DNA from 4 places in the Mesorhizobium sp. B2-4-12 genome. Region 3 is predicted to be linked to each of the others. Evidence: riboswitches for the same ligand, from Rfam matches in the RefSeq annotation. Region 3 holds a riboswitch; each other region holds the start of a gene.
The links. Region 3 has a riboswitch for cobalamin ahead of FJ934_RS15630 (CbtB-domain containing protein). Riboswitches for the same ligand answer to the same signal wherever they lie in the genome.
Positions count from the first base shown of each region.

Region 1: linked by a shared signal. The riboswitch ahead of FJ934_RS19100 (DUF1636 family protein) and the one ahead of FJ934_RS15630 (CbtB-domain containing protein) in region 3 are both predicted to bind cobalamin.
Region 2: linked by a shared signal. The riboswitch ahead of bluB (5,6-dimethylbenzimidazole synthase) and the one ahead of FJ934_RS15630 (CbtB-domain containing protein) in region 3 are both predicted to bind cobalamin.
Region 4: linked by a shared signal. The riboswitch ahead of FJ934_RS00500 (aromatic ring-hydroxylating dioxygenase subunit alpha) and the one ahead of FJ934_RS15630 (CbtB-domain containing protein) in region 3 are both predicted to bind cobalamin.

Region 1 covers NZ_VFVC01000033.1:19,212-26,788, forward strand. Annotated here, with positions in the region: gene FJ934_RS19070 (DHA2 family efflux MFS transporter permease subunit) at 1-96, opposite strand, end outside; gene FJ934_RS19075 (HlyD family secretion protein) at 403-1,578, opposite strand; gene FJ934_RS19080 (MarR family transcriptional regulator) at 1,575-2,054, opposite strand; gene FJ934_RS19085 (iron ABC transporter permease) at 2,214-3,263, opposite strand; gene FJ934_RS19090 (ABC transporter substrate-binding protein) at 3,263-4,210, opposite strand; gene FJ934_RS19095 (ABC transporter ATP-binding protein) at 4,258-5,043, opposite strand; gene FJ934_RS19100 (DUF1636 family protein) at 5,040-5,444, opposite strand; cobalamin riboswitch at 5,530-5,737, opposite strand; gene FJ934_RS19105 (helix-turn-helix domain-containing GNAT family N-acetyltransferase) at 6,055-7,002, opposite strand.
Region 2 covers NZ_VFVC01000031.1:56,049-63,625, reverse strand. Annotated here, with positions in the region: gene dxs (1-deoxy-D-xylulose-5-phosphate synthase) at 1-314, opposite strand, end outside; gene FJ934_RS18635 (pirin family protein) at 402-1,322, opposite strand; gene FJ934_RS18630 (DUF2277 domain-containing protein) at 1,362-1,628, opposite strand; gene FJ934_RS18625 (exodeoxyribonuclease VII small subunit) at 1,740-1,991, opposite strand; gene FJ934_RS18620 (histone deacetylase family protein) at 1,995-2,921, opposite strand; cobalamin riboswitch at 3,102-3,284, shown strand; partial or broken gene bluB (5,6-dimethylbenzimidazole synthase) at 3,333-3,914, shown strand; gene FJ934_RS18610 (hypothetical protein) at 4,079-5,062, opposite strand; gene ribB (3,4-dihydroxy-2-butanone-4-phosphate synthase) at 5,454-6,554, opposite strand; gene aroC (chorismate synthase) at 6,641-7,577, opposite strand, start outside.
Region 3 covers NZ_VFVC01000023.1:74,419-81,995, reverse strand. Annotated here, with positions in the region: gene FJ934_RS15665 (creatininase family protein) at 1-662, shown strand, start outside; gene FJ934_RS15660 (tyrosine phosphatase family protein) at 667-1,176, opposite strand; gene cobD (threonine-phosphate decarboxylase CobD) at 1,176-2,222, opposite strand; gene cbiB (adenosylcobinamide-phosphate synthase CbiB) at 2,221-3,192, shown strand; gene cobO (cob(I)yrinic acid a,c-diamide adenosyltransferase) at 3,245-3,853, opposite strand; gene cobU (bifunctional adenosylcobinamide kinase/adenosylcobinamide-phosphate guanylyltransferase) at 3,855-4,370, opposite strand; gene FJ934_RS15635 (CbtA family protein) at 4,363-5,166, opposite strand; gene FJ934_RS15630 (CbtB-domain containing protein) at 5,182-5,361, opposite strand; cobalamin riboswitch at 5,397-5,595, opposite strand; gene FJ934_RS15625 (MFS transporter) at 5,752-6,951, opposite strand; gene FJ934_RS15620 (DUF1624 domain-containing protein) at 7,187-7,577, shown strand, end outside.
Region 4 covers NZ_VFVC01000001.1:93,880-101,456, reverse strand. Annotated here, with positions in the region: gene ugpC (sn-glycerol-3-phosphate ABC transporter ATP-binding protein UgpC) at 1-426, shown strand, start outside; gene FJ934_RS00515 (DUF680 domain-containing protein) at 498-737, opposite strand; gene FJ934_RS00510 (DUF680 domain-containing protein) at 799-1,005, opposite strand; gene FJ934_RS00505 (DUF680 domain-containing protein) at 1,078-1,275, opposite strand; cobalamin riboswitch at 1,768-1,969, shown strand; gene FJ934_RS00500 (aromatic ring-hydroxylating dioxygenase subunit alpha) at 2,121-3,368, shown strand; gene FJ934_RS00495 (hybrid-cluster NAD(P)-dependent oxidoreductase) at 3,389-4,489, shown strand; gene FJ934_RS00490 (hypothetical protein) at 4,901-6,535, shown strand; gene FJ934_RS00485 (alpha-ketoglutarate-dependent dioxygenase AlkB) at 6,498-7,115, opposite strand; gene arfB (alternative ribosome rescue aminoacyl-tRNA hydrolase ArfB) at 7,215-7,577, opposite strand, start outside.

The DNA of each region.
Region 1 (7,577 bases), on a different contig from region 3:
GGTCGTGTCGAGCGCCTGCATGATCGTCGCCAGCATGAGCGCGACCGTGATCAGGCCGCGATGCGGCACTTCTTTGAGGGGTTCGGGCGTGCTCATGCGCGCAACTTCCAGCAGGTAACAAAAACGTGTACACAGGGTTTCCGGGCGGCAAGGCCTTCCCTGAGAGACCTTCATCGCGGTGGGACGCGATTATCGATGTGGGGGTTACATCGACCGAAAGTCTCGAGTGAGCGGATGCCTGCCGCCCGGAAACATGAGGACCGACGGGGCGGTGTCGAAGATTTCAGGTGTCGGCCAAACCACGACGCGGCTCGAACCAGGCACTGATCCTTCCCGCTCCTCCCATCAGACCAATCCTGCTATTCGCTTCCACCCGCCTGGTCCTCGCGGGCTTCCGCCGACTTACTGCGCGTGCTCGCCAGCCGTTGCGTGACCGAATATGGCCGGAAAACCGCGGGCAACCCCGGTATCGACCGTGACGGAGACGCTCATGCCGGTACGCAGAGCCATCTTGGCGTCGGGATCGGTCAGTTCCAGCCGCACCGGGATGCGCTGCGTGACCTTGACCCAGTTGCCGGTGGCATTTTGCGCGGGCAGCAGCGAGAATTCCGCACCGGTTCCAGCACCGATCGCCTTGACGGTCGCCTCGAAGGTCCTGCCCGGATAGGTGTCGACGACGATCTCGGCCTTCTGGCCCGGCTTCATGTTGGTGAGCTGGGTTTCCTTGAAATTGGCATCGATCCAGGTGTCGCCGGTCTCGACCAGAGAAAACAACGGCGTGCCGGAGCCGACAAACTGGCCGACCTTGAAGGACGAAGCCTGGGAGATGACGCCATCGGCGGGCGCCTTCACCGTGGTCTGCGCCAGGTCGTATGCGGCCTTGTCGCGGGCGGCGAGCGCCGACATCACGGTCGGATGCTTGTCGGTTTCGATGTCGGGGTTGCCGCCGAGGGCGGCCTTGGCGCTGATGATGCCCTGCTGGGCAACGGCAAGCTGCTGCTTTGCCTTGTCGAGATCGTTCCTGGCCTGGTCGAGTGAAGACTTGGCGTTGATGCCCTTCTGGGCAAGATCGGCGGCACGGCCATACTGCGACTGGGCGTAGTCGACCTCGCTGCTGGCGGACTTCTCCTGCGCCATTGCCTGGCTGTAAGCGGCGCGCAGCTGCTCGACATTGAGGCGCGCGGCAGCAACAGCCGCGTCGGCCTGGGCAAGCGCGATCCGGTAAGGCTCGGGATCGATGGCGAACAGGAGATCGCCCTGCTTAACCATCTGATTGTCCGATATGGCGACCTGAACGATGCGTCCCGCAGTGTCCGAGGCGATCGACACCTTGGCCTGCTGCAGGTTGGCGTTCTCCGTCTCCTGATAGCGTCCGCCGGTCACCCAGACATAGCCGCCGCCGATGACCAGGGCCGCCGGCAAGGCGAACATCAGAAAAAAACGGCCCATGCGGCGCTTCTTCGGCGCTGGCACTGGCTGCACGGGAGGAGCGACGGCAACAGGAGCAGCAGCCGGCTGGGCCGGTGCATCCATCTCCACCTTGGGGGCGCTCTCGCCTATCTTGGCTACCGCGTTCATGCTGCTGCGCCTTCTGTATTCTTGACCTTTTCGTCCGACGATGAATCGCCATCCGCGAGATTTTGCGCCATCGCATCGAGCGACCTGATCAGGATGCGACGGTCCTCCGGCGAAACGCCGACAAGCGATTCCTCATAGACCTCGCCGGCGAGGCTCTTGACCTCGGCATAGGCCGCGCTCGCCTTGGCGGTCGGAAAAATCATCCGCACTCGGCGGTCGGCGGCGTCGGCGCGGCGTTCGATCCACCCGCCCTCCTCCATCCGGTCGACAAGGCGCGAGACGCTGATGGGCTCGATTTCGAGCAATTCCGCGAGCCGGGCCTGCGAGACCCCCGCCTCCTTGGCGACACGCACCATAAGGCGCCACTGCGCCGACGACAGGCCAAGCCCGCTGGCGCGCATCTCGAAGCGCTTGCGCAGCAGACGCTGTACGTCGTGGATTAAAAATCCCAATCTATCGATGCCATCAGAAACCATGAGCGATACTTATAATAAGCGTGCTTACTATTCAAGGTGCCAAATCGCAACGGAAGCCGGCAAATGTGCAGGACAGCCATGCGACACGGTCATGGTTGGCAAGAAGTAAGCGTCGTGAGCTTTTTGGAAGGAACCTGACAAGGGCAGAACCGAACGTTCTCACAGGCGATTTCGAACGACCATCGTGACGACGAAGAACGCGCCGAGCGAACTGGTGATAATGCCGATCGGCAATTCCTGTGGCGGCAGAAGCGTGCGGGCCAGAAGATCGCTTGCCAGCAAAAGCACCGCCCCAAACAGCGCGCAGCTTGCGATCAGACGCAAATGCAAGGGGCCGGCCAGCGGCCGCGACAAATGCGGGATCATCAATCCGACAAAGCCGATGACGCCGGCGACCGAGACCAGAATTGCCGTCGAGAAGGCGGCGACGAGGAATGTCGCCCTGCGCATCCTTGCCACGGGCACGCCAAGGCTTTCGGCGGCACTTTCGCCGGCCAGGAAGGCGTCCAGCCTGCGATGGTTCCAAAGCCCGTAGGCCGCGATCGTGCCGGCCCCCAACGCACCCAGCCACACATTGTCCCAGCGCGCCAGCCCAAGCCCGCCCATCGTCCAGAACAGCACCGAATGGGCCGCGCGCTGGTCTCCGGCAAAGACCAGGTAGTTGGTCAACGCCGTGAACATGAAGGAGACGGCAAGCCCGGCAAGGATCAAACGTTCCGGGCCCTGCCCCCTTACCCGCGCGACCAGCAGCAGCACGATGCCCGCTGCCAATATGCCGCCGGTGAAGGCCGCGATCGGCAAGGTCCAGATGCCGAAACTGTCACCAAAGACGGTGATGACGGAAACCGCGCCCGCGGCGGCCCCCGAAGACAGGCCGAACAGGAAGGGATCGGCGAGATCGTTACGCGTCACCGTCTGCAGCAACGCGCCGACCATGCCGAGGCCCGCGCCGACACAGACCGCCAGGATCGTGCGCGGCAGCCGCAGATCGACGACGATCTTGCCCACCGGGCCAGACACCTGATGTTCATTCAACCCAACGGCATGGCCAAGTGCGGCAATGACGTCGGTCAGCGGTATCAGCGTCGAACCATAGGCGATCGACAGCAGCACGAGAGCGACGGTCGCCACCGCGCCCGCCGCCATGGCCAGCGGGAATGCCTTATGCCCTGAGAGCGCGCCGGATTTGTGCTTCAGGGCGAGATGCATCAGAACGCTTCCGGATGCATCGCCCTGGCGATCTTGCCGATCGCGTCGATGTTTGCCGGTCCGGGCGTCAGCTCGGCATAACGCAGGGCCACGAAACGCTCGTTCTTGACCGCGTCCGTCTCTTTCATCGCCGGATGGGCCTTGAGGAAGTCGAGGAGCTTCTTGTAGCCGCCACCATCCTGGTAGTCGAGCAGGATAAGGAATTGCGGATTGCGCGACGCCACGGTTTCCCAATCCGTGTTGCCCCAGCTCGTCTCCATGTCGGCCATGATGTTTTCGCCGCCGGCCGCCGTGATCATGGCACTCGGGATGGCGAATTTTCCGGCGGTGAACGGCTTGTCCTCGCCTGAATCATAGAGGAACACCCGTGTTCCATTGCGGGCGCCGACCTTGGCGGTAATGTCGGCGAGTTGCGCCTTCCAACCGGCAACGAGCTTCTCCGCCTCGGCCTCCTTGCCGAAGATCTTGCCCAGTTTTTCGACATCGCCGTAGAAAAGGTCCATCGAGGCGGCGGGCCGGTTCTTGTCGAGATGGACGCAGCTTTCCGTCAGCACCAGCGTCTTGATGCCGTGCGGCGCGAGCGTGTCGGGCGTCACATCGCCGCCCGGCTTCATGCCATAGTACCAGCCGGCGAAGAAGAAATCAGGCTCGACCGCGACGAGGTTTTCGAGTGTCGGGTATTTCGGCGCCAGTTCCGGGATCGAACCCTTCTCGGCCTTGAAATCGGGCCCGACCTTGTACCATCCGGTGATGCCGGTCAGGCCGACGATCGACGGCTGCAGCTTCAGCGCGAAGGCCATCTCTGCCATGTTGAGATCGTGGATGACGGCGCGCTTGGGAGGCGCATCGAAGGTCAGCGGCTTGCCGCAACTGTCGACGGTGACCGGGAAGGCGAAGGCTGCCGACGCCAGCAGCGAGAAGGCGAGCGACAGGGCGAGGCGTTTCACGATTTTTGCTCCTTGGTTGAACTGTGTCGGATGAAAGTTGGTTTCGGTCAGGAAGGCGCGGCACGGTTCGGAACATCGAACACGGTCAGTTCGCGATCCTCGGTGGGATGGCGCAGGCGAAACACGTCGACGCCGAAAATCTCGCGGATCAGCTGTTGCGTCAGCGCTTCGCGCGGCGCCGCCAGCGCATGCAGCCGGGCTTCGTTCATCACCGCGACCCTGGTGGCGAAGGGTGCCACCAGCGCCAGATCGTGCAGCACCGCGATCACCGTCATGCCGAAGCCAGCCACGAGTTCGAGCAGTTCCGCGCGGGCGCGCGGGTCGAGATGATTGGTCGGTTCGTCGAGGAACAATACTTTCGGTTCCTGGGCGATGGCGCGCGCAAGCTGGGCGCGTTGGCGTTCCCCGCCCGACAGCGAGCCAATGGTGCGGCTAAGCAGGGGCAGCAAACCGGTCCGGCGCAGCGCGTCCACGACAATGTCGCGTTCCTCGCTCCTGCGTTTCAAGCCGGCATGCGGGACGCGGCCAAGCTCGACATAGTCGATCACCGCCAGCCGCGGATCCGGCTGGTCGGTCTGGCCGACGACGGCGATGTGAAGGGCCCGCTCGGCCGGCGAAATCCTGTCGAGGCGGCGCCCGCCGAGTTTCACCTCTCCGGAACTTGGCTTGAGCATGCCGGACAACATGCGCAGCAACGTGGTCTTGCCGGCGCCGTTGGGGCCGATAATGGCGAGGCGATCGCCGATGGCCATGGACAGGCTGACCGCGTGGACCAGATTCCGCCCATTCGCCACCGCGCCGAGATCGCGCGCCTCGAGAAGCGGCACCGTCATCGGCTGTCTCCTGCTGGCTCGCCCGCTACCGGGATGCGGGCCAGCGTCTTGCCGGCCAGTCGCGGCGGACGTTGTCCGGCATTGCACCAGCCGTCGGGGAGCGAGGCGTAGAGCCTGGCAAACCGCACGAGATCGCCGGCGTCGGCCTCGGGATCGATGGAGCCGAAGAGATAGGCGGCCTTGCCCGGGGCCTGGAACGCCACCGCCAGCGGCCGCGCACAGCCTGCCATGCACGCCACCCCCTCGACCGTGAAACCCTGCGCCACCGCGAGTTCGGCGTGGGTCGACAACCGCGAGCGCAAATCGGTGCACAAAGCTTCGCCCGACCTGGTCCCTGTCGGGATGTCGCGGCAAAGCGTGCACACGATGATACGGTGAATGCGATCTATGGCGGCGCCCAACTTTCCGTCTTTCTCGATTGGCGACGGAAGGATGTTGGCGGTCGGTCGTCAGACCGACGTCCACGTCTCCTCCCGGCACACCCCGTCCGGTCAACTCCGTGATGGCAGGTCTCCTGGCTCGCGGGTCTCGGCGCAATCCTGCCTTCCCAGCCTCGCCGGCCAGTGGCATTTCGGATCTCGCTCACCGCTTACAGTTGCGGGGGCAGCCACGGCCTCGATCCTAGGCGGATCTCACCGTGTTCCCTTTTCACCCCTCGCCTTTCGACTCGGGGACCATCACCATTCCACCCTAGTTTTCCCCGGATTGCATCGCAACGGATTTCTCAGTCGCCACGATCGGAGCCGAAGCCGCGCGCGACCACGCATCTTTATGTAATAACATAACGCAATAACGCATGAGGCGCGGCGCTGTCAAGCGAGGGGCTGTCAGCCATCTGTCGAGCGAATTGCGCGGAGTGCGCAATTTCGATCAAATTGGCCAAGCGCGGAAAGCCGGATGATTTCAGGTCGAATCGACCTGAAATCTGAATCCGCTTCTAATCAAAGAGATAGGGCATGACGTCGTCTGAAAACCGCTTCACACTTTTCGGCATCATGCTCTGGCGGAAGATCACAAATCAAGATTCCAGTTCTGACCAACCAGATCCTTGCCGAAGGAATGGTGAGGTTCTTCCTCGATCAGTTTGAAGCCGGCGGCCTGATAGATATGCCGGGCAGCGGCGAGAATGTCGTTTGTCCACAAGGTCAGGGTCTTGTATCCCCTGGCGCGGGCAAAGCCGATGACTTCCTCCACCAGTCGCTTGCCGATGCCGAGGCCACGCGCCGAAGGCTCGACATAGAGCAAACGCAGCTTGGCCACCTGATCCGACTTGCGTACGACGAAGACCGAGCCGACGACCTCGCCTTCCCGCTCGGCGATCCAGCTGCGCTCCCATTTCGGATCGTAGGATTTCACGAACGCCACGAGGATTTCGGCGACCAGCGCCTCATAGGTTTCGTCCCAGCCATAGTCCTGGGCATAGAGCAGCCCTTGCCGGTGGGTGATCCAGCCGATGTCGCCGATCTGCAGCGGCCTCAACAGATAGGGGATCGTTGGCTCGGCATTTTCGGCGAGTAGACGCTGCACCGTCTGCATGGATTTGACCAGCCGGTCTTGTTCCGATGCCGGCAGCCGATCGAGCAGGGCCCGGACCTGATCGTGCGATTCCTTGTTCAGCGGTGCGAAGGCATTCCTGCCCGCCTGCGTCAACGCAATCGACGATTGCCTCGCGTCCGAAACCAGCGTCGCTCTAGAGATGAGGTGAAGGCGTTCGAACTTTTTCAGCAAACGGCTGACATAGCCGGCATCGAGGCCGAGATCGCGTCCAAGGTCGGTCGCGGTCAGGCCATCGCGATGCGCCAACTCGTAGAGCACACGCGCCTCGGTCAGGGAGAAGGCGCTTTTCAGCAGCCCTTCGTCGAGCAGCCCGATCTGGCGGGTGTAGAAGCGGTTGAATGCCCGCACGACATCGATCCGCTCATTGGGCGCATCATTGCCGGGCTGATGGTGAACCGTCATGGACATCTCCTGTCTTTACAGGATCAATCATTTACTTGACTGAGTCAACTATCTTGAGCATCCGACGTGTTCACATCATCGGCAACACCGGCCAACGATCCGCAAATCCTGCCGCCGGATAGCACCGCGATCGGCCCGAACTGCTGCAGCACGGCCGCGCTCTGCGTCGGCCGCAGGAACACGCAATCGCCTGGCCTGATGGCCGTATCGGCAGGCAAGCCCATGAATTGCTGCAACCGATGTCAACAGGCGGGAGCGGCGTGAGGGCGATCCTGGCCGGTCGCTGGTCTATCTCGCCCGACGAATAAGGCCTTCAAAGCCGTCGGCCAGATCGGAGGCGCCGGCCGTGAACATCTTAACGAGGTTCTAGGGACGGCCGGGAGTTTTGTTGGCATCAAGGAGGATGGCCCTGCCCTCATGCAGAACAAAATCGAATTTTCCGTAGTCAAAGCCGAGTTCACGTCGCCGCGGCGGAACGTTGCCCGCTTCTGGTCCTCGGTTCGGCCAAGCTTCGGTGAGTTCACCATCATGATGGAAAGAGGCACTCGGCGCGCCTTGACTCTGGCAGGCCAGCA
Region 2 (7,577 bases), on a different contig from region 3:
CCGGACAGGCCGCCTTCCTGGCGCAGGGTGCGGATGCGGTCGCGGCGGCCGGTCAGGATCTTGTGCGGGTAGGCCTGGTGGCCGACATCCCAGATCAGCCGGTCATCCGGCGTGTTGAAGACATAATGCAACGCCACGGTCAGTTCGACCACCCCAAGGCCGGCGCCGAGATGGCCGCCGGTGTGGGATACGGCATCGACGAGTTCGGCGCGAAGCTCGGACGCCAGTTGCGGCAGATCGCTCTCGTCCAGCGCGCGCAAATCCGCCGGGATGCGGACCTTGTCAAGAAGCGGCGTATGCGGCGTTGCGTTCACGGGTGCTCAGGCTTTCTGTTCATCGGCGGGATAGGCTGCCAGCCGGCGAAAGTAAATGCGTGTCGGTGACGCGGATCGGGCTGAGATCTAGCCTTCAGGCAGCGGGATGAATTCCTTGTCATCTCCTGGAACGATATCGAAGCGGCCTGTCTTCCATTCCTGCTTGGCCTGTTCGATGCGCTCCTTGGACGAGGAGACGAAATTCCACCAGATGTAGCGCTTCGAGCCAAGCGAGGCGCCGCCGAAAAGCATGAAATGCGCACCGGTTTGCGACGATACGATGATCTCGTCACCAGGCCGGAACACCAGCAGCCGCTCCGCCGGAAACACATCGCCCGAAATCGAAACCTCGCCTTCCAGCGTATAGATGGCGCGTTCTTCCGCGTCGGGCGGGATTTTCACGCTGGCGCCCCGCGCCAGGCGCAGGTCGGCGTAGAGCGTTTCGGAATCGGCCCTAACAGGGGAGCGCAGTCCCTGGAAATCACCGATGACAACGCGGCCGCTGACGCCTTCGGCATCGATCTCGGGAAGGCGCAAGACAGCCGTGTTCTCGAACACCGGCGCCACTTCCTCCTTGTCGTCTGGCAAGGCAAGCCATGTCTGCAGGCCCGAAATCGACATTGGCGCGCCGCGCAATTCCTCTGGCGTGCGCTCGGAATGCACGATGCCGCGGCCGGCGGTCATCAGGTTCACGTCGCCGGGCTGGATGACCATTTCGGTGCCCAGCGAATCGCGATGCCGGATCTTGCCGTCAAACAGATAGGTGACCGTCGACAGGCCGATATGGGGATGGGGACGGACATCGAGCGCCTGGCCCGCGCGCAGGATCGCCGGCCCCATGCGGTCGAAGAAGATGAATGGGCCGACCAGACGCCTCTTGGCGGTTGGCAAGGCTCGGCGCACCTCGAAGCCGCCAATGTCCTTGACGTTCGGGATGACCATCAGTTCGATCTGATCGCTGGCAAAGGCATCGCCGGCTTCAGGGTCCTTCCCCGGGAAGAAGCTCATGAACTCTCCTTGTCAGCGGTCCAGACCGCCTTGGCCGCATCAGGCAAAACGGAGCGCCGCCTTTGCCCGAAGTTTGGCCGCCACCTCTTCGCGGTTGCGCGGATGCTGGTTTGTTTCGAGAGAATCGAGCAGTTCCCGCGCCGATGCCGCGATGGCCTCCACCGCATGGTCGAACGCATGCTGGTTCTGCTTCGAAGGCCGCGTCGTCCCGCTCAGCTTGCGGACAAACTGAAGTGCCGCGTCGCGAACTTCATCGTTGGTTGCCGGCGGGTCAAAATTGAACAGGGTCTTGATGTTTCTGCACATCGCTTCCGTTTCTCCTCTTGTCCTGGAGCCGTTCCAATCGGGACGAGCTTGATCCTCAATCATGATCGTGTCCAAAAACCGGCGAGGCAAGACCGTCATCGCGACCGTGCCTCAGTCCGCGTCGAGCGGCTCCGTTCCGACCGGCTTTCCATCGCGCGACAGCCTGATCTTCTCGACCTTGTCCTCCGCAGCCTTCAGCAACCGGTCGCAATGCGCCTTCAGGGCCTCACCGCGTTCATAGATCCGGATTGACTGATCGAGCGGCACGTCGCCACGCTCCAGGTCATCGACGATCTTCTCCAGCGCATCGAGTGCCTGTTCGAAGCTCATCGCCTTGACGTCTTCGTTGGTCTCACCAGCCATCATTCATCCTTTCATCAGCCGCGCGACATGGGCCGCGACCGAAAATGCCAATCCCTGCAGATCGTAGCCGCCCTCAAGCAGGCTGACGAGCCGGTTGTCGCCGTGACGCGCGGCGCGTTGCATCAGTTGGCCCGTCGCCCAGTCGAAATCATCCTCGGTCAGATTGATCTCGGCCAGCGGATCGCGGTGGTGCGCGTCGAAGCCGGCCGAAATGATGATCAGATCGGGTGCGAATTTGTCGAGCGCCGGCAGTATCCGCGACAGGAAGGCATCGCGAAACACCTCGCTGCCGGTCTGCGGCGCCAGAGGCGCGTTGACGATGTTGCCGGCCCCGGTTTCGTTCTTCGCACCGGTGCCGGGATAGAGCGGCATCTGATGCGTCGAGCAATAGAGCACCGACGGATCGTCCCAGAAAATATCCTGCGTGCCGTTGCCGTGATGCACGTCCCAGTCGACGACGGCGACGCGCTCGGCGCCATGCTTCTTCTGCGCATAGCGCGCCGCGATCGCCGCCGTATTGAAGAAGCAAAAGCCCATGGCGGTGGTTTTCTCGGCATGGTGGCCGGGCGGCCGCGCGGCGACGAAGGCATTGTCGGCCCGGCCAGTGAAGACGTCGTCGACGGCCGCGTTGGCGGCACCGATCGCGGTGATCACCGCCTGCCAGCTCTTCGGGCTGGCGGTGGTGTCGGCATCGACGCGGGCGATGCCCTCTTCGGGGATGGCGGCGCGCACACGCGCGACGAAATCGGCCGGATGCGCGTAGAGAATAGTGGCTTCATCTCCTTCCGGCGCCTTGACGCGATCAAGCGCGGCAAAGGCTTCGCCGTCGAGCACGCGCTCGATAGCGCGCAAGCGGTCCGGCCGTTCGGGGTGGCCGGGCGGCGTGATGTGTTCAAGGAAGATAGGGTGCGTGTAGAGACGGGTGGCCATCGTCCCTATCTAGTGCCCCGACACGGCAATGGCTATGCGTTGCGGCTTGATCGCTGGGGAAAATCACGTCTGCGTCCATTCGCGTCGCTGCGGGGATTGGCGCGGCCGGGGCTTCGGCGTAAGGTCGCCACCACTGCCTGGTGCCCGCCGGCCTGTTTGTTCTCAGTCGCATTATGCGACGCCAAGTGAAATCCACTTGGCTGCAAATGCTCTGGCGGGAGAATCGGGAACACGGTTGAATTCCGTGGCGTGCCCAACGCTGTAAGGGGGACCGCGCCGGTAAATGCCACTGTCGATGACGGGAAGGCACCGGACGCGGGTTGATCCCGAGCCAGAAGACCGGCCTGGCAGGCATCGTCACCCGCATGGTCAGGCGGGCGGCATTGATTTGAAGTCGCAAGGGGACAAGCGATGCTGGAAGCCATGACCGCTCCTGTGGGCGATGGATTTGACCAGATGGCGCGCGACGCCGTCTACCGAGCCATGTTCACCAGGCGCGATGTTCGCAGCCATTTTACTCCCGAGACCATCGACGACGAGGTGCTGGCTCGGCTGCTGCTTGCAGCCCATCACGCGCCATCGGTCGGGTTCATGCAGCCGTGGAACTTCATCGTCATTCGCGGTGCCGGGCGCCGGGAGAAGGTACGTGACCTGTTCCTGGCCGCGCGTGAACAGGAACTGCCAGCAATCGAGGAAGAGCGACAAGCGCTCTACCGCAAGCTCAAGCTGGAAGGCATCTGCGAAAGCGCGCTCAACATCTGCATCACCTGCGACCGCCAGCGCTCGAAAGGTTCGCCGCTGGGGCGCTGGCACAATCCGGAGATGGATCTCTACAGCACGGTCTGCGCCGTGCAGAATTTCTGGCTGGCGGCACGGGCCGAAGGCATCGGCGTCGGCTGGGTCAGCATCATCGAGCCTGAGGCGCTGAAGCGGCTGTTGGCCATTCCCGAGCACGTGACGCCGGTCGCCTACCTCTGCGTCGGCCGTGTTTCCGAGTTCGCGCCCAAGCCGGACCTCGAGACACATGGCTGGGGCCGGCGATTGCCGCTGCCCGAATTGATCATGAGCGAGACGTTTTGCGGCCAGGGCGAGGCGCCGCTCAAATCAGCGGTGTCGCGCCTCTATACCGTCGCCGGCACGCCCGCCAGCCCGGCCGATCAGCGTGTCGCGCCGGCCGTGTCCCAGCGCGAACCACCGAAGGAGGAGAGCGCCTTGTCCTTGAGGTTCCTGAACTTCGACGATGCCTCGGCCAGCCGAGCGTCCCAGGCTGGATCAGGCAGCTGGCCGGCAATGGTCTTGAAATAGACCTGCATCAGGCAGGCGATGGCGAAGGGCTCGATGAAGGTTGCCTTGAAGGCCCAGGCAAAGACGATGGCGAGCACGAAGGCCCAGCCGGCAAGCTGCCCGGGCATGAGGAAAAGAATGGCGCCGGCCGGGGCCAGCATCAGCAGGAAGATGACAAACGACACGCCCCACATGATGATCGCCAGCCAGACGGCGTTCTTGACCATGATCTTGCCGTTCTGGGCGTAGAGCACCACGCCTTGGCGTGCGGTTTCGAACGGCGAGGACGAGTTGATGCGGATATTGTAGCCGAGGATGATCTCGTCGACATAGGTGAGCGACAGGCGGATTACCGTGTTGATGAAAGACACAAGGCCGCTCAGGCCTGGAATGGGCAGGAAAGCGGCTACGCCGCCAAGCAGGCCGGTAATGGCGCGGATAGCGCCCTTGACCAGCTGGTCGACGACGAAAAGGACGTTAGCCTCGGCGAAACGCTCGGTCACGACCTCCTTTGCGTACACGATCTGGTTCTTACCGTCGGGAACGTCACGGCCGTCGATCAGATGGACCATGACGGCGATATGGCCGGCCTTGACGACGTAGAGAATGTATTCGCGGATCCAGTAGACGGCGATCGAGACGGCGCCAAAGCCGACGACGCCGCCCCATAGGGCAAAGGACAACGGCCCGTCGGGATCGGTGGAGATATGGCCGACGCCATAGCCGACGGAGGCGCCCGTGCCAGTCGCCAGGATATAGGCCAGAGTGATGCCGAAATAGACGATCATGCGAAAAACAATGAAAGGCCAGGTCCGCATCATGATGGACACCGACCTGCCGATATCGAAATCCCACATGCCCCGAATCTCCCCTCAGAGAGGGCTGGGAGGATGCGCTCACCCCGAAGATTGTCAACCGGGGGGCGACGAGAAGAAGCGAGCAGCCGCTCGTTCGCAAACGTTCGGAATTGGCCGAGGCTTCCGCGACGTCGTCATCCACGGGCGGAGCGACGCGAAGCGGAGCGCAGACCCGAGGATCCATGCCGTAATCTTGATCGAAGATCACAGCGGAGCAGAATTCTGGACCGTGGCAACGCGTCGAAGTCGCGGCATGGATCCTATGGTCTGAGCCGCGTCGCTTCGCTCCTTGCTTCGCCATAGGATGACGAGGCAAGCGGACGCTTCAGTCAATCGCCAACGCAGGCGACCTGCCAGCAGGACCTTTCCGCCGCGTCGATCCCTCGGTGGACTACAGAATCTCGGTCTTGGCGATATGGATGCCAAAACCCTCCAAACCAACATAATGGCGCTCGCGCGAGGCGATCAGGTTGATCGAGGAAATGCCGAGATCCTTCAGGATCTGCGCACCGAGGCCGATTTCGCGCCATTCGTTTTCGCGCCGGCGCGCCTCTTCGTGATCCTCGCGGTCACCTGATGCAGGGCGCTTGCGCTCCTGATGGGCGACACCGACCGAGCCTTCGCGCAGATAGACGATGACACCGCGCTTACGCTCGCCCATCGCCTTCATGATGCCGTCGAGCCGATGGCTGGTGCCGAAGACGTCGGTCACCACGTCTTCGGAATGCAGCCTGACCGGAACGTCCTCGCCGTCGCGGATATCGCCGAAGACCACCGCGACATGATGCATCGTGTCCCAGGGCAACGTATAGGTGAAGACCTGCGCCTTGCCGCCGAGCGTGTCGATCTCCGAGCAAGCCACGCGTTCGACCAGCGTTTCCTTGCGTTGCCGGTAGGCGATGAGATCGGCGACCGAAACCTGCTGGAGGCCATGCTCCTCGGCGAAGGCCGCGACCTGTGGGCCGCGCTTGACGGTGCCGTCGTCATTGACCAGTTCCGAAATGACACCGATCGGCGGCAGGCCGGCGAGTTTGCACAGATCGACCGCCGCCTCGGTATGGCCCGAACGCATCAGCACGCCGCCTTCGCGCGCGATCAGCGGGAAGATGTGGCCGGGACGGACGAAGTCGGAGGCGCCGACATTGCCGTTGGCGAGATTGCGCACGGTCAGCGTGCGGTCGTCGGCCGAAATGCCTGTTGTCGTGCCGTGCTTGAAATCGACGCTGACGGTGAAGGCGGTGGTGTGGGCTGAATCGTTGTCGGCCACCATCGGCGCAAGGTTAAGCCGCTTGGCTTCCTCGCGCGGCATCGGCGTGCAGACAATGCCCGACGTGTTGCGCACGATGAAGGCCATTTTCTCGGGCGTGCAGTGGACGGCGGCAACAATCAGGTCGCCCTCGTTCTCGCGCCCGTCATCGTCCATGACGACGACGATCTCGCCGCGTTCAAAGGCACGGATGGCTTCGACGATCTTCTTCTGGTCGTAAGGCATGGAGCGCTCGCTTCGTTCGCAGGGCAGTAGGGAATAGGGCAGTAAGGCAGTAGGGAAAAGGAAAATATGTTGGGCAGGCAGGCTGCCTACTGCCTACTGCTACTGTCTATTCCCTGCCCTGTCTGTCCTCGATGGCGCAGATAATGATCGGCTATGGCGCAGGCAACCATGGCCTCGCCGATCGGCACGGCGCGAATACCGACGCAGGGATCGTGCCGGCCCTTGGTCATCACCTCGACGTCGTTGCCGTCTTTGTCGATAGACTTTCGCGGCGTTAGGATCGACGAGGTCGGCTTGACGGCGAAGCGGGCGACGATCGCCTGGCCGGTAGAGATGCCGCCGAGGATACCACCGGCATTGTTGGACAGGAAGACCGGCTTGCCATCGTTGCCCATGCGCATCTCGTCGGCATTCTGTTCACCGGTGATGCGCGCGGCCTCGAAGCCGTTGCCGATCTCGACGCCCTTGACGGCGTTGATCGACATCAGCCCGGAGGCAATGTCCTGGTCGAGCTTGGCGTAGATCGGCGCGCCGAGCCCTGGGGGGACGTCATCGGCGACGATCTCGATCACCGCGCCGACCGAGGAACCCGATTTGCGGATGCCGTCGAGATACTGCGTGAAAATGGGAATAGAGGCTGGATCGGGGGTGAAGAACGGATTTTCCGGGTCGCCAATAAAATTCCAGTTCCAGTTGGCGCGATCGATCGACTTTTCGCCCATCGACACCAGCGCGCCGCGCACCACCATGCCCGGCACCACCTTACGCGCGAGCGCGCCGGCCGCCACGCGCGCCGCGGTCTCGCGGGCCGAGGAACGGCCGCCGCCGCGATAGTCGCGTATGCCGTATTTGACGTCATAGGTGTAGTCGGCATGGCCCGGCCGGTATTGGCGGGCAATCTCGCCATAGTCCTTCGAGCGCTGGTCGACATTTTCGATCAGCATCGAAACCGGCGTGCCGGTGGTGATCATCGTCTCGCCGTCCTCGTCGAGCACGAAACCGGACAGCACCTTCACTTCGTCG
Region 3 (7,577 bases):
CCTCGATCATGAATGGCATGCTCGACACGGTCATTTCGGGTCTGCCCGACGATCTCGACATCCGCATCCTGCCGGTGCAGGCGGTGGGCAAGTCGAACGAGCATCTGCACGCGCCGGGCACCCTCACCCTGCCGGCAACGACATTGGTCGAGGCCTGGACCGAGCTTGGCCTGTCGGTCGCGCGCGCCGGTGTGCGCAAGCTCGTCGTCGTCAATTCGCATGGCGGCAATGAGGAGATCATGGGCATCATCACGCGTGAATTGCGCGTGCGCGAAAAGATGCTGGTGGTGAAGACGAGCTGGCAGCGCTTTGGCCGGCCGGCCGGCATGTACACCGAGCTCGAGGATCGTCACGGCATCCATGGCGGCGATGTCGAGACTTCGCTGATGCTGCATTTCCGGCCGGACCTTGTCGACATGGGCAGGGCCGACAATTTCGTTTCCAACGTCGCCCGCGCCGAGAAGGAATTCTCGCTGCTGCGCCACACCGGCACGCACGCCTTTGCCTGGCTCGCCAGCGACCTGAACCCGAACGGCGTGGTCGGCGACGCCAGCATCGCGACAGCCGAAAAAGGACGCTTGACGGCAGAATATCAGGCCGAAGGGTTCATCAGCCTGCTCAAGGACGTGCGCAAGGCAAAGCTCGCGGAGTGGCTTAGATAGTCTCCTAAGCGTCGATCTTCAGCGCAAAAGGCGTACCCTCGAAGGCGTCGGCGCCACGGCCGATCGACAGGATCGCCTCGATCATGCGGCCATTGCGATCAAGCAGTGCATCCGCCACGGCAATCAGGCGCGGATTGGGTGTCGCCGAGGGGGACAGCGTCCGCAATGTCTGAGCCAATTCGGCCTCGTCACGTTTCGGCGCCAGGGCGGCGGCGATGATATAAGCCGAGGCGGTCGAACGACTGATGCCTGCATAGCAATGCACCACCATCGGCCTTGCACGGTCCCACCGGCGCGCGAAATCGAGCAGGTTGCGCACGTGATCCTCCCCCGGCATGGTCATGCCGTCCTGCGCTATCGCAATGTCGTGCATGACCAGGTGCAGATGGTTTTCCCTGGCGATCGAGGCCGGGCGCACCACCTCGGTTCCGGCGGCGAGCAGCGACAGCAGGCGATCGGCACCGGTCCTCGCCACCGTTTCCTCGACCTTTGCCAGCGAACAGACATGGATCATCATCGCGCGATCTCCCTGGCGCCATCGTCGCGCCGCGAAGCCCAGCCGGCAAGAGCGGATTCGAGCCGACGCCATTCTTCCTCATTCCCCGGCAGGCCTGCGCGCAGGACATGCGGCCGGTCGGAGAAATGCCGCAGCAGGATGCCGCGCTCGCCAAGCGCGGAAAACAGGCCTGCGGCATCCGCTAGGCCGAGATAGCGGAACAACATAGTGCCGCCCGCCACGGGCACGCCGAAGCGGCCGAACAGCGCGTCGAGCCGTGCCGATGCCTCCGCGAGCGATGTCCGCATCGCGTCCTGCCAGCCGATATCCGCGAGCGCTCGGACACCGTATTCCAGCGCCGGGCCGGCAACAGCCCATGGGCCGAATTGCGTTTCCAGCAGGTCCACCGTCGGCGTATCGGAAAGCGCGAATCCAAGCCGCAGGCCAGCCAGGCCAAAGAACTTGCCGAACGAGCGCAGCACGACGATGCCGCCCTGCCCGACATCGCCGGCCAGACTGTGTTCGCGCGGGCCGACATCCATGAACGCCTCGTCGACGACCAGCAGGCCGCCCTTGGCGCGCAGTCCCCCGGCCAGCGCCAGCAACCGGTCGCGCTCGATGACGCGCCCATCCGGATTGTTGGGATTGACGATGATGGCAAGGTCGGCGTCGGCGAGCGCCGCAAAATCGCTGACTTCGGTCACCTCGTGCCCGGCGATCGCCGCCGCCCGGGCGTGTTCGGCATAGGTCGGCCCCAGCACCAATGCCTTGCCGGGCCTCACCAGCGATGCCACGCGCGGCAACAGGATTTGGGTACCGGGCGCCGCGACGACGTGGGCTGGCGACGGCGCGCCGTAGGTGCGGGCCGCGGTTTCCGTCAGCTCGCGCCCGCGGCCTGCTTCCGGCAAACGCGACAGCGAGGTGGCGGGCAAGTCGAAAAGCGGGTAGGAGTGCGGATTGATACCGGTCGAGAGGTCGACGAAAGGCAGCAAGGCGTTGGGGAAAAGCGCCCTCGCCCGGCCAAGACTTCCACCATGGTCCACTGCTCCTTCAAGAAGCTTCATGTCAGTCCTGATCGCTTTCCTGTCACTGGCCGTCGAATTTGTCCTGGGTTATCCGGACTGGCTGTTTCGCGCCATCGGTCATCCGGTGACGTGGTTCGGCAGCCTGATATCCTTTCTCGATCGCAGGCTCAACCGCGCCACTGATCCCGACGCGCTGCGTCGCCAACGCGGCGTCCGGGCGCTTCTGGTCATCGTGCTGGTACCGGCGGCGATCGGCCTTTGCGTGCAGATCCTTCTGCTCTGGTTCGTTCCCCTGGGACTGATCATTGCCGCCCTTCTGGCGACGTCTTTCCTGTCGCAGAAGAGCCTGTATGAGCATGTCGAGGCCGTGGCGGACTCGCTCGACTCGGGTGGCCTCGCCATGGGCCGTGTCGCCGTCTCGCGAATCGTCGGTCGTGACCCGGAGACGCTCGACAGGGCCGGCGTCTGCCGCGCGGCGATCGAAAGCCTGGCCGAGAATTTTTCCGACGGCATCGTCGCCCCCGCCTTCTGGACAGGCGTCGGCGGGCTAGCAGGGGGTGCTGCCTACAAGGCGGCCAACACCGCCGATTCGATGATCGGCCACCGCACCCCGCGCCACGAGGCGTTCGGCTGGGCGGCGGCGCGCTTCGACGATTGGATCAATCTGCCGGCGTCGCGGCTGACGGCTCTGCTAATCGTGCTGGCTGCTTTCCTGGTCAAGGAAGCCGATCCCCGCAACGCCTGGACTGCGGTGTGGCGCGATGCCAAAAAGCACCGTTCGCCCAACGCCGGCTGGCCGGAAGCGGCCATGGCCGGAGCGCTTGGCCTCGCGCTCGCCGGACCGCGCAGCTATGGCGGCGTGGTGGTCGACGATGTCTTCATGGGCGAAGGCGGCAGTCGCGAAGCCGACAGCGGCGACATCAGGCGGGCGCTGAAACTCTACCGCGTTGCCGACTATCTGCTGATTGCGCTGTTCGGGGTGGTCTCCGTGATTGCCATCGTGGCGTGACGGAATCAGCGAGGCTATTTACCGAACGCCTCGCACACAGCCCGCAAAACTCTCAGAACTCGATGCCTTGCTGCGCCTTCACGCCTGCCGAAAAGTGGTGCTTGGTGACTCCCATCTCGGTGACCAGATCCGCCGCCTCGACCAGCGCCGGCTTGGCGTTGCGTCCGGTGACGACAATGTGCAGTCCCTCGCGCCGCGCCTTCAGCGCAGCGACAACCTTGTCGAGATCGAGATAATCATAGCGCAGCGCGATGTTGAGCTCGTCGAGCACGACAAGGCTGATCGAAGGATCGGCGATCAACTCCAGAGCCTTGGCCCAGGCGGCCTCTGCGGCCGAGATGTCGCGCTTCAGGTCCTGCGTCTCCCAGGTGAAGCCCTCGCCCATCGCGTGCCAGACGACACGGTCGCCGAAAGCAGCGAAGGCATCCTTCTCACCGGTGTGCCATTTGCCCTTGATGAACTGGACGACGCCGACCCGCTTGCCATAGCCGAGCATGCGCAGCGCCAGACCGAAAGCGGCTGTCGTCTTGCCTTTGCCCGGGCCTGTATTGACGATCAGCAGCCCCTTCTCGGCCGTTTTGCTCGCCACCTCGGCATCCTGCACCGCCTTGCGCTTGGCCATCTTGGCGCGATGGCGCTCCGCATCCTTGTCTTCCGTCATGTCATTTCACCTTGAGCGGCAGCCCCGCCACCATCAGCAGCACCGTATCGGCGACCGCCGCGACCTGCTGGTTGAGCCGTCCCGCGTCATCGCGGAACCGGCGCGCCAGTGCATTGTCCGGCACGATGCCTTGCCCGACTTCATTGGACACCACGAACCACGGGCCGCGCGGCCGTGACAACACGTCCGCCAACCGACGGCACTCGGTTGCGATATCGTGTTCGGCCAGCATGTGATTGGTCAGCCATAGCGTCAGACAGTCGACGAGCACCGGCTGGTTGTCGGGCAAAGCCTCGAGCGCACCGGCAAGGTCGAGTGGCGCGTCGATGGTCGTCCAGCCGTCGACGCGCCGCGAACGGTGCAGCGCGATGCGCTCACGCATCTCGTCGTCATAGGCTTCGGCTGTGGCGATATAGATCCATGGCGAGGGCAAAGCCGTCACCAGGATTTCGGCGTGCGCGCTCTTGCCGGAGCGCGCACCACCGATGATGAAGGTCAGCTTGCTGCGATCAGGCAAAGCTGTCGCGCAGGCTGGTGGCGGTGCCGGTGAAGCGTCCGCGCACCACGCCGACGGCGGCGCCGAGCACCAGCCAGAACACCAGATTGGTCAGCGTCACCGCCACCACGAACTGATGATGCAGACCCTCCGGGATCGGCGTCTCGAAACTGTCGGGCTGCGGCGCGCCGATGACATGCGGGGCGATAATCAGCAGGACGGCAAGGATCGCAAGCGGCAGCGATTTGCGGAATGCGATCAGGCCTAGCCCCACGGCGGTCGCGACCACGGTCGCCACCCACCAGATCTGGCGCTGCGTGAGATCCGCCGACGGCATGGCCGGCAATTCCGGCGGCAGGCCGAGGCCGGGCGCCAGTGTGAATATGGCAAAGCCGGCCAGGCCCCAGAACACGCCCTGACGCCAATTGCCGATGCCGCCAGCGAATTCCGAGACCGCCACCAGGACCAGCGCGAAGCCGATGCCAGTGACGATATTGGCAAGCACGCTGAAGCCAAAACGCTCGAAACCGTCGGCCGGAGCCCAGCCTTCGTCTTCCGACGCCGGGGCAGCTGCTTCAGCCGGTGCCGGCGCGACAGGGCTCATGGCGTATCCTGCCGGCGCGGCAGTGCTCATGGCGTTGGTGTCTGCTGCTGCCGGTGCGGTGTGGTCGTGATGGTGGCCGCCGCCGGCCTGCTCATAGACTTCAGCCTTGAGGATCAGCGGCACGGTGGCATAGGCCTGCATGCAGGCGAGAACGACGCCGGCCACGAGCCCTGCGATCGCCGCGATGAACACGACGTTGCGAAACAGGTTCATGATGTCAGATCCTCGTCAGTGGCAGGGAAACGCCATCGAATGGCGATAATCGTGGGCGGCATTGTGGACCGCATCGATATGCGAAAAGCCGACAAAGCCAACGACGAAAATGCCGAGCAGCGCGGCAAGCGCAAGCTGCATGAGGCGCGACTGCGAGGAGACGGAGGCGCCGAGGGAGACGGAAGCGGTATTCATATCTTGTCCTTTCACCCTCCACCCGAGGGCATTGAAGTCAGTTTCCTGTCGCCGGCAGGTCTCCTGGCTCGCGGATCAGCGCCCTTCTCCACCTTCCCGAAGAAAAATCTTCAGTGGCTTATGGAGAGGACTACCGCATACAGTTGCGGGGGCAGCCACGGCATTGGGCAACAACTCAGCCCGCACCGTATTCCCTCTTGGCTCCAAAACGGAACCGACGACAGTCTGGACTATAGGCAGAATCGACGCGCCCGGCAAACCAAATTCCGCCGGCGACCATTGCGAATGCGCCATGTCGAGATCAGTTTGCTTGTGCCGCATTTGGCCTATTGGTACCCGGAAGCCCAAAATCGCGACAGATGTCCGCCGGAGTAGAATTATAAAGGCCGGCTAAAGCGACTTCGGCAGATAGCGCCAGGTCATGAAGCCGCAAAACGCCGCCAGCAGGCCGAGCGTGACGAATACCGAGCCCAGCCCGAAGAACGCCAGCACGACGGAATAGACCAGCGGCGGGGTCAACTCGGAAAAATCAAGATAGGTGCGATAGACCGCGGCCATCTGCGCGCGCTCATAGGAGCGCACCGAGCGCATGAAAGCGGTCGAACCCAGCGCATCGAGCGCAATGGTGAAGAAGGCGCCGCAAAGCAGGAAGGCGCCGGTGAGCAGCGGCGCGCTCTCGCCGATCGCACCTGCCGCCAGAAGTGTGGCCGACATGGCGAAATAGGCAAAGGTCATGGTCTTGCGGCCGCCAAAGCGCTTTCCGGCCTTGCCCCAGAAGATGGCCATGAACAGAAGCGCGTTGCCGGCCGAGACCAGCAAGCCACCGGCCAGTTCGCCCTCGCCGGTAATCACCATGAACAGCGGTCCATAGACGAAGAACGTCGTCCAGAAGCAGGAGCGGCCGAAGGCGATCAGCCAGGCGAGCCTCAGTCTCGGCTGCGCGACGAAGCGGCCGATATTGGCGAGCGGATTGACCGGACGCGTCTTGCCCGGTTGGATCGATTGGTTGTCGCTGAGCCGATAGAACCAGAACAGGGCCAGCAAGATCGCGGCGAACACCGCCACCGCGCCATGCGCGGCATAGATGCCGAAATGCGCGTAAAGAAAGATGCCGAGTGTCGGCCCACCGGTCCAGGCGAACATCGACCACGCCATGCGCAGCGATTCGGCCTGCATGAAGTCGGTCTTGCGAATGTGGTCCATGATGTAGAGATTGAGTGTGATCGACAACGCGCTGGCGCCCATGACGCGGCACAGCATGCCGGCCAGTTGTCCGGCAAGCGTGTGGGTGACGAAGAACAGCGATCCGATGGCGAGCAGGCAGGCGCCGGCGGTGTAGACCCAGCGCCGCGCAAAGCGGCGGATCAGCATCGGCATGAACAAGGTCACCGACAGGCCGAGCAGCGCAACGATCGTGTAGAGGATCGAGACGATCTGCTCATTGTGCAGGATCTCGTAGGCCTGGATCGGGATGACGCTCGACACCGTGGCGCGGGCGAAGGACTCGACCGCATAGAGCGAAGCGAAGGTGCGCGCATCCGCGGCCTTGAGGGCCGGGAGCCAGATCGGATGGCGCACATGGATGGACATTGCTTCCCCAAAGCAGAATCACCGGCCAAATCTGCCTTGGCGATTTCGGTGCCAATAAGAGGAAACCGACGCGCGTGCGGTGAAAAACGAAGCTGGTCAAAGGCTTTCCGGCGCTGGCCTAAAGCGTGATCCGAAACGGCCGGCGCGGCGCGGCGCTATGCCGACGGTCCCGGCCTTCTTCTGTCTGGTTGAACCGTGATAGTCCTCGGGCGGGGCTGAATCAGATCGCGAGACCATGACCATCCATACGCCGACCGCACCCGTTCCGGAGTCATCGAAGCGCATCGCCGTCATCGACGTCGTTCGCGGCATCGCGCTGCTGGCCATGGCGAGCTACCACTTCACCTGGGACCTGGAGTTCTTCGGCTACACCGATCCGGGCCTTACCGCCTTCGGCTGGTGGAAGATCTACGCGCGCTGCATCGCCTCGACCTTTCTGTTCCTGGTCGGCGTCAGCCTCTACCTCGCACATGGCAAGCAGATCCGCTGGAACGGCTTCTGGAAGCGGTTCGCCATGATCGCGGGCGCGGCGATAGCCATTTCGGTCGTCACACGCATCGCCACGCCCGATGGCTTTATCTTCTTCGGCATCCTGCACGAGATCGCGCTTGCCAGCCTGCTTGGGC
Region 4 (7,577 bases), on a different contig from region 3:
TTCGTCGCCCAGTTCATCGGCTCGCCGGCCATGAACATCCTGCCGGCGACCGTCGACAGGACCGGCAGCCCGACCGTGATCAGTCATGTCGGCGGACGCAAGGCGACGGTGCCGATCGCGACACCGGCTTCGGCGAAGGGCGCGGCGGTAAGCTTCGGCGTGCGCCCGGAAGATCTCGCGATCGCCAGCGGCACGGACTATCTGTTCGAAGGGACGGTCGACTATATCGAACAACTCGGCGAGGTCCAGCTGGTCTATGTCGACATCGGCAGGACCGACCTGCCCCTGGTGACCAAGCTGCCTGGCAATGTCGAGGTCAAGCGCGGCTCGACGCTGCGGCTGACCGCCGATGCCGGCGACCTTCATATCTTCGACGCGGACGGCCGCTCCTTCGCGCTTCACGAGGTAGAGGCAAAGGCGGCCTGAAACAGGGTTCTGGTGATAAAAAAGAGCCGCAGGCATCGGCCCGCGGCTCTTTTTGTATTCCACATCGGCTATTAACGGCCGAAGAGATTCCGGTCGCTGCCCTGTGGGGCGGACTTCTGTGCGTCACCCGAGGAATTGAGCAGCTTGTAGACAGGCGATCCTTCATTGCGGATCGAGCCGGTATGCGAAGTGTCGACATTGGCGGTCGTCGCCTGCTTGTTGATGTCGGTGCCGCCAACATTGTCGTTGGCCGCATAGGCGCTGCCGGCGGCAATCAGAAGAGCGGCGGCGGTAAGAACAATCTTTTTCATTTCGGGTACTCCGGTATTCGCGAATCCAAGCGGCGGGCAAGCCCGCCGGTTGTCGTTGATATTAGTTGTTGCCGAACAGGTTGCGGTCGGCACCGTGCGTAGGCGTCTGAGCCGCCGGTTCGGACTTCTTGATCGAAGCGGTGTATGAGTTGTCGGTCGACGTGGCGGCCGGCTGGCTAGCGCCATTCGAACCATAATTGTCACTGCCGGCGAAAGCGCTGCCGGAAATGGCCAGAACGGCGACGGCAGCAAGAGCGATCTTCTTCATTTCAAGTCTCCTGAATTCTTCGAATGTCGCCAGGACGGCAGGCCAAACCCGCCGCCTGCTGGAGATCGGCTGTTAGTTGTTGCCGAAGAGGTTGCGGTCAGCACCGTGGGTGGGCGTCTGAGCAGCCGGTTCCGACTTCTTGATCGAAGCGGTGTAAGAGCTGTCGGCAGCAGTGGCCGCGGGGCCATTCGCACCATAGTGATCGCTACCAGCGAAGGCGCTGCCGGAAATGGCCAGAAGGGCGGCGGCAGTGAGAACAATCTTTTTCATTTTGGGTACTCCAGTATTTTTCCGTCCGTCTAGCGGCGTGTCTTGGGATTGAAATCGCGTCGTTCGGACGACCCCGATGTGGGAGAGCCAGCTAGCCGTTTCCAATCACGAAGATGTTCAACGTGGACCATGAATCCACTACTTGAAATTGTACCAAGATCTTCCACGTGCGATTTTTCCGTTGCAATATCAACGCGTTAATTAAAGTCGGTGTCGTCATCACCGACTCTATCGGAGGCTCGGCGTTCACACCGTCCTGCACGCACCGTCAACAGAAACGAACCGTTCGGTTCGATTTTAGAATCTGCTAATAGTCACTTTTCGAAACCGTTAACCCTTTTTGCTTCCACTCCGGGCCGATTCCGACGCCCGGCGCGGCCGTCACCGCGATGATTTTCGCTGTCGCTGCTCGTGACCAGATCGTTGCGCATGGGTGTCGCGCCACATGGATGCAATGTCGCTTTCATGCCGATGTCGCAAGCGCTGTCGTGATTAGATCATGTCATCTCAGGTGCCGCTTCGTGACGACGGGGCGGAGAATTGGGAAGCCGGTCAAAGTCCGGCGCTGCCCCCGCGACGGTGGTGGAGTTCAAGTCGCAACGGGAGACCACTGGGCGCAAGCCTGGGAAGGTGTCGCGACCGTCCGCAAGGACACTCCAGAGCCCGGAAACCAGCCAGAGATCGTAGAACTCGACTGATCGCGGTGGGCGGTCAAGAGGCGGATGCCGCATGCCCGGCGCTTGCCGGCATGCAGCCTTGTCCTTCCTCTCATCCCCTCCGGTTCAGTCATTAGAGCGACGCGCGTCCGTTTGGACGGGCCGATGCGATGAATGCGAGGACAGGACATGGATGCGCGCAACGATATGCTGAGGCTCTTGAACAGCCGCAGAGAGGGCTTTTCGCTGGAACAGCCCTTCTACACCGACCCGGACTACTTCAAGCTCGACATGGAGCTGATCTGGTATCGCGACTGGCTGTTCATCGGCCATGATTGCGAATTGCCGAAGCCGGGAAGCTTCATCACCGTGCAGATCGGCGACTATCCGGTCGTGCTGGTGCGCGACCAGCAGGGCAAGATCAATGCCTTCCACAACTCCTGCCGCCATCGCGGCAGCCGCGTCTGCAACACCGACAAGGGCTTGGCGGCCAAACTGGTCTGCCCGTATCACCAGTGGACCTACGAGCTCGACGGCCGCCTGCTGTTCGCCCGCCAGATGGCCGACGGTTTCGACAAAGGCCAGTTCGGCCTGAAGCCGGTCGCCTGCGAGAGCGTGGCCGGCTACGTCTTCATCTGCCTGGCCAGGGAGCCCGCCGACTTCGCACCGATGCGGGCGATGATCGAACCCTATCTCAAGCCGCACCGGCTGAGCGAAGCAAAGATCGCTTTCCAGAGCACCATCGTCGAGAAGGGCAACTGGAAGCTGGTCTGGGAAAACAACCGCGAGTGCTATCATTGCGCCGGCAGCCATCCGGAGCTTTGCAAGACCTTCCCGGAGGCGCCGACCGTGACCGGTGTACAGGGCGCCGACAGCGATCCTGAGATGATCGCGCACTGGGCGAAATGCGAGGCCGTTGGCCTGCCGAGCAAATTCCGCATCGATCCGGCCGGGCAATATCGCGCCACCCGCGCGCCGCTGCTGCGCGACGCGGTCAGCTACACGATGAGCGGCAAGCGGGCGGTGAAGAAGAACCTCTCCGACAGCGTCTCGGCCGACCGCATCGGCACCCTGATGCACTATCACTATCCGACCACCTGGAACCACATCCTGATCGATCACGCCGTTACCTTCCGCGTGCTGCCGATCAGTGCCACGGAAACGGCGGTAACGACGAAATGGCTGGTGCACAAGGATGCGGTCGAGGGCGTCGATTACGATCTCGCCGAACTCACCCATGTGTGGACCGAGACCAACGATCAGGATCGCCGTATCGTCGAGGAAAACGCCTTCGGCATCCTGTCGCCGGCCTACGAACCAGGCCCGTATTCGGAGCTGCATGAGGGTGGCGTCATCCAGTTCGTCGACTGGTATGCGCGTTTCATTGGTCCGCGCCTCGCCGAGGATGGTCGACCAGCGCTCCGCAGTGTCGCCTGAGAGGCCAAAGGATGAACGCGATGACTGATCTTGGCCTTTACCGCCATCTCGACCAGATGGCGCCCTGGAACGACCGGCTCCAGGTGCTGGAAGTGATTGGGGTCAGCGACGAGTCTCCTGACGTCAAGACCTTCACCTTCCGCTCCGACAACCAGACCTGGTTCCGCTACAAGCCGGGCCAGTTCGTGACGCTGGAACTGCCGACAGATGACGGGCCGCTGATGCGCACCTATACATTGTCATCGTCGCCATCGAGGCCGTTCTCGATCGCGGTGACGGTGAAGGCACAGGCCGGCAGCATTGGTACGCGCTGGATGTTCGATCATCTGGTGCCTGGCTCACACGTCAAGGCCTACGGGCCGGCCGGCGACTTCTCGCTGCACAGCCATCCGGCAGCCAAATATCTGTTCATCTCGGCAGGCTCGGGCGTGACGCCGATGATGTCGATGCTGCGCTGGCTGAACGACTGCGCGCCATGGACCGATGTCAGCTTCGTCAACTGCGCGCGCCGACCCGAAGAGATCATCTTCCGCAAGGAACTCGAACTGCTCGGCGGCCATATGCCCGGCCTGTCGCTCGGCTTCATGATCGAGGAGCGCTCAAGCCGTGAGGGCTGGTACGGCCATATGGGCCGTATCGACGCCATAAGGCTGCCGCTGCTGGCGCCCGATTTTCGCGAACGCGAGATCTTCTGCTGCGGTCCGGATCCTTTCATGCGGGCCGTGCGCGGCATGCTGGAAGCCGCCGGCTTCGACATGACGAAATACCACCAGGAGAGCTTCGCCGCGCCGGTGGTGGAGGAAATCCCGGCGCCGTTCGCAGCGCCCGCACAGGACGGCGCCCCTGTTCCCGCCGAAGCCGCGACAGCGATTCGCTTCGCGCTTTCGGACGTCGATGCCGAATGTGTCGCCGGCCAGACCGTGCTGCAGACGGCGCGCGCCTCGGGCGTGCGGATACCCGCGGCCTGCGAATTCGGCCTGTGTGGAACCTGCAAGGTCAAGAAGGTCTTCGGCGATGTCGAAATGAGCCACAATGGCGGCATCCTCGATCACGAGATCGATGACGGCTTCATCCTGGCCTGTTGCTCCAGGCCGCTGTCGGCGTTGGAAATCGAGGCATAATCGGTTCAAGGCCTCAACCGATCCGGGAAACAGTCGGTGCTTGCCGGCCCTGGTTGCCTGCGACGCGGTGCCACCGAAAATCCGGCTGAACCGCGCAGACTGTAATGGCGCGATTAACCGCACTTTAGGCAATCCCGGCTAGCTTTCGGTGTCAGTTCCAGTGGCGGGAGCAGCCGGTGATCGATGTCAGCACTGCCGCTGGGCGAGCGGCGCGAGCACCGGTCGTGCCCATTTCGACGCTGCTCGACACAGTGGGCGCGCACGCACGATCGGCTTCTGCTTCCGACCATATTGGCTTGTATTCCTCAGAACCGGATCAACTGCCACCCTTGGCACTGAGGCCGGCACAGCTGTGTTCCCGTCCATGATTTCGTCATTCTGCGTAAAAGTCATCTTTGTTGGGGCGGTCCGATGAGCATGGGAAATGTAAGAAACATCAGTACTGCGACTGGCTTTGCGTCCGCGGTTGGAAGCTTGTCGCCGGTATGGCTTGTTGCGACCGTAGTGGTGTTCTCTTTTTTTATGCCGTGGACCGCCGGCGACAATACCGACGTCAGCTGGCTCATCGTTATCTGCGAAAAGGTTCTGGATGGTCAGAGGCTCTATGTCGACATTCTGGAAACCAATCCGCCTTTCTCCGTGGCCCTCTATATTGGGCCGGTATGGCTGTCCCACAGGCTCGGCATCTCGCCGGAATCCGCAATCGAGTGCTTCATCTATCTGATCTTCTTCGTTTCGATTGCGCTGTCGGCTGTCGTCATCGAGCGAAGTCGAATCTTCGTCGATCTGAAGACGCAATGGATCTATCCCGCATTAGCGGTTTTGCTTCTCATCATGCCTGGGAATGTTTTCGGCCAGCGCGAGCATATCGGTACGATGCTGTTCATGCCGATGCTGTTCCTGATGATGTGGCGGATCGACAACCGCGCAGATGCGCCGGTTCCTCTTGGCCTTGCCGCAGCGGTTGGCTTGGCTGGAAGCGTACTGCTTCTGGTCAAACCACATTGGGCAACTGGTATCATACTGCCCTATTTCTACATCGCTTGGCGCAAACGCTCGCTGACGGCGTGCCTGACGGCTGAAAACGTCGTCATCTTCACGGTTTGCACTGCCTATCTCGTCAGTGTGTATGTATGGTTTCCCGAGTTTTTCGGCACTTTCCTGCAATTGCTGATGCGCTACTATGTCAGCTTGCGAGCCAACATCAACATTTTCGCGGCATTGCCGACTTTCGCCGTCTTCGTCGTTTTCGTGGTTTTCCAGATGCGCAAATCTGTCTGGCGAGACGGCGTTGCGCTGGCGGTGGCGAGTGCCGCCGGCTTTTTTGTGTCCATGCTGTACCTCGGGAAATACTGGCCCAATCACCAGTATCCCTACCAGGCTACGATGCTGGTCGCGATGCTGCTGGCGGTGGCATCACGATGGCGAATAGCGGTTGGCCTCGCAAACCCACAGGCCGCCTCTGAGATCGCCAGTGTCAGGCTCCATGCGGCAGCCGCGCTGGCCGTGGTCGCCGCACTTTCGGTGACGCATCACCAGTTCTACCAGCTGCCTGAGAAAGGTCTGGTCGATGCCATCAACAGCCGTTACGCCTCGCCATCGATCGTTCAGGTCAGTTCCGACCTTTCCGTCGGCAATCCGCTGACGAGAATGGCCAATGGTCGCTGGCTGTCGGCCTATGCCCATGATTGGCTTGGCACCTATGCGCTTTGGGGTTTGATGCGGGGTAAGTATCAAGGCGAAGACGAGCGCATCGCGCGGCAAGACCTTGATAATTATACTCGCTACGTCAATTCCCTGATCCGTGACAACAGGCCCGATATCATCCTGATGGACCGGATGAACAAGAAAAAGTCGACGTGGTCGCTCACGGCGGACTTTCCGCCAATTTGGATCGTGTGGATGCGTCGGAATGCGGATTTCCAAACCCTGATGGACGACTACGTGGAAATCGCGACTGGGGACTACATTGAAGTCTATGCGCGGCGCTCGGATGCCCGCAACTCGCTCACTGAGCTTTCGTCACCCGGCGCAGCGTCAGATTGATCCTGCCGCCGTTTTTGAGCAAAGCCGAGGTTGAAGGATAGATGCGGTCGACGCCGTGGAAGGCGAGGCGGCCCTCGCCGCCAAGCACGACGACGTCGCCGCTCTTCAGCCTGAACGATTTGGTGGCGCCGTCGCGTGTCGTCTGGCCGACCCTGAACAGGCAGTCGTCACCCAGCGAGACGGAGACGACGGGGGCGGAGAAATCGACCTCGTCGCGATCCTGGTGCAAACCCATCTTGGCTTCGGCCGTGTAGAAATTGATGAGGCAGGCCTGCGGCGGATGCGGATAGCCCGACACCTGCTGCCAGAGATCGAGCAAGCCTTCGGGGATCGGCGGCCATGGCTCTCCGGTCACCGGATGCATCGGCTGGTACCGATAGCCCCCTTCCTTGTCGGTGACCCAGCCGAGCGGGCCGCAATTGGTCATGCGCACGCTCATCTCCTTGCCGGTGCGCGGCATGGCCGGCACGAACAGCGGCGCCTGCTGGACGATGCGCCTGACATCCTCGACCAGCGCCTCCTGGGCGATGCGCGGCAGATAGGCCGGCATGTGGCGGACGCCCTTGGGCAGAACGAGCATGGGTTGCCTCGCATGGCGATGGTTGATCGCCGCAACATGCCACTCTCAAACGCGAACGGCGACCCGAAAGCGTCAAACAACGCGACCTTGGTGTGGTGCTTAATCGTTCTCCACCCGGCCGCGCAGTTTCTTGATCGTGCCGCGTCCGGCCTTGCTCTTCAGCCGCCGCTCGACCGCGCCTTTCGAGGGCCGCGTCTTCTTGCGCGGCGGCGGCGGCGGTTCCGCCGCTTTGGCGACCAGCGCCGTAAGCCTTGCCCTTGCATCCGCCCGGTTCTGCTCCTGCGTGCGGAAGCGCCCGGCCTCGATGACGATGACGCCGTCCTTGGTGGCGCGCTGGCCGGCGAGCTTGATTGTCCGCGCGCGCACGCGTTCCGATAGCCCCGCTGCGTTGGCCGCGTCGAAGCGCAGTTGCACCGCCGTCGCCACCTTGTTGACGTTCTGGCCGCCCGGACCGGACGAGCG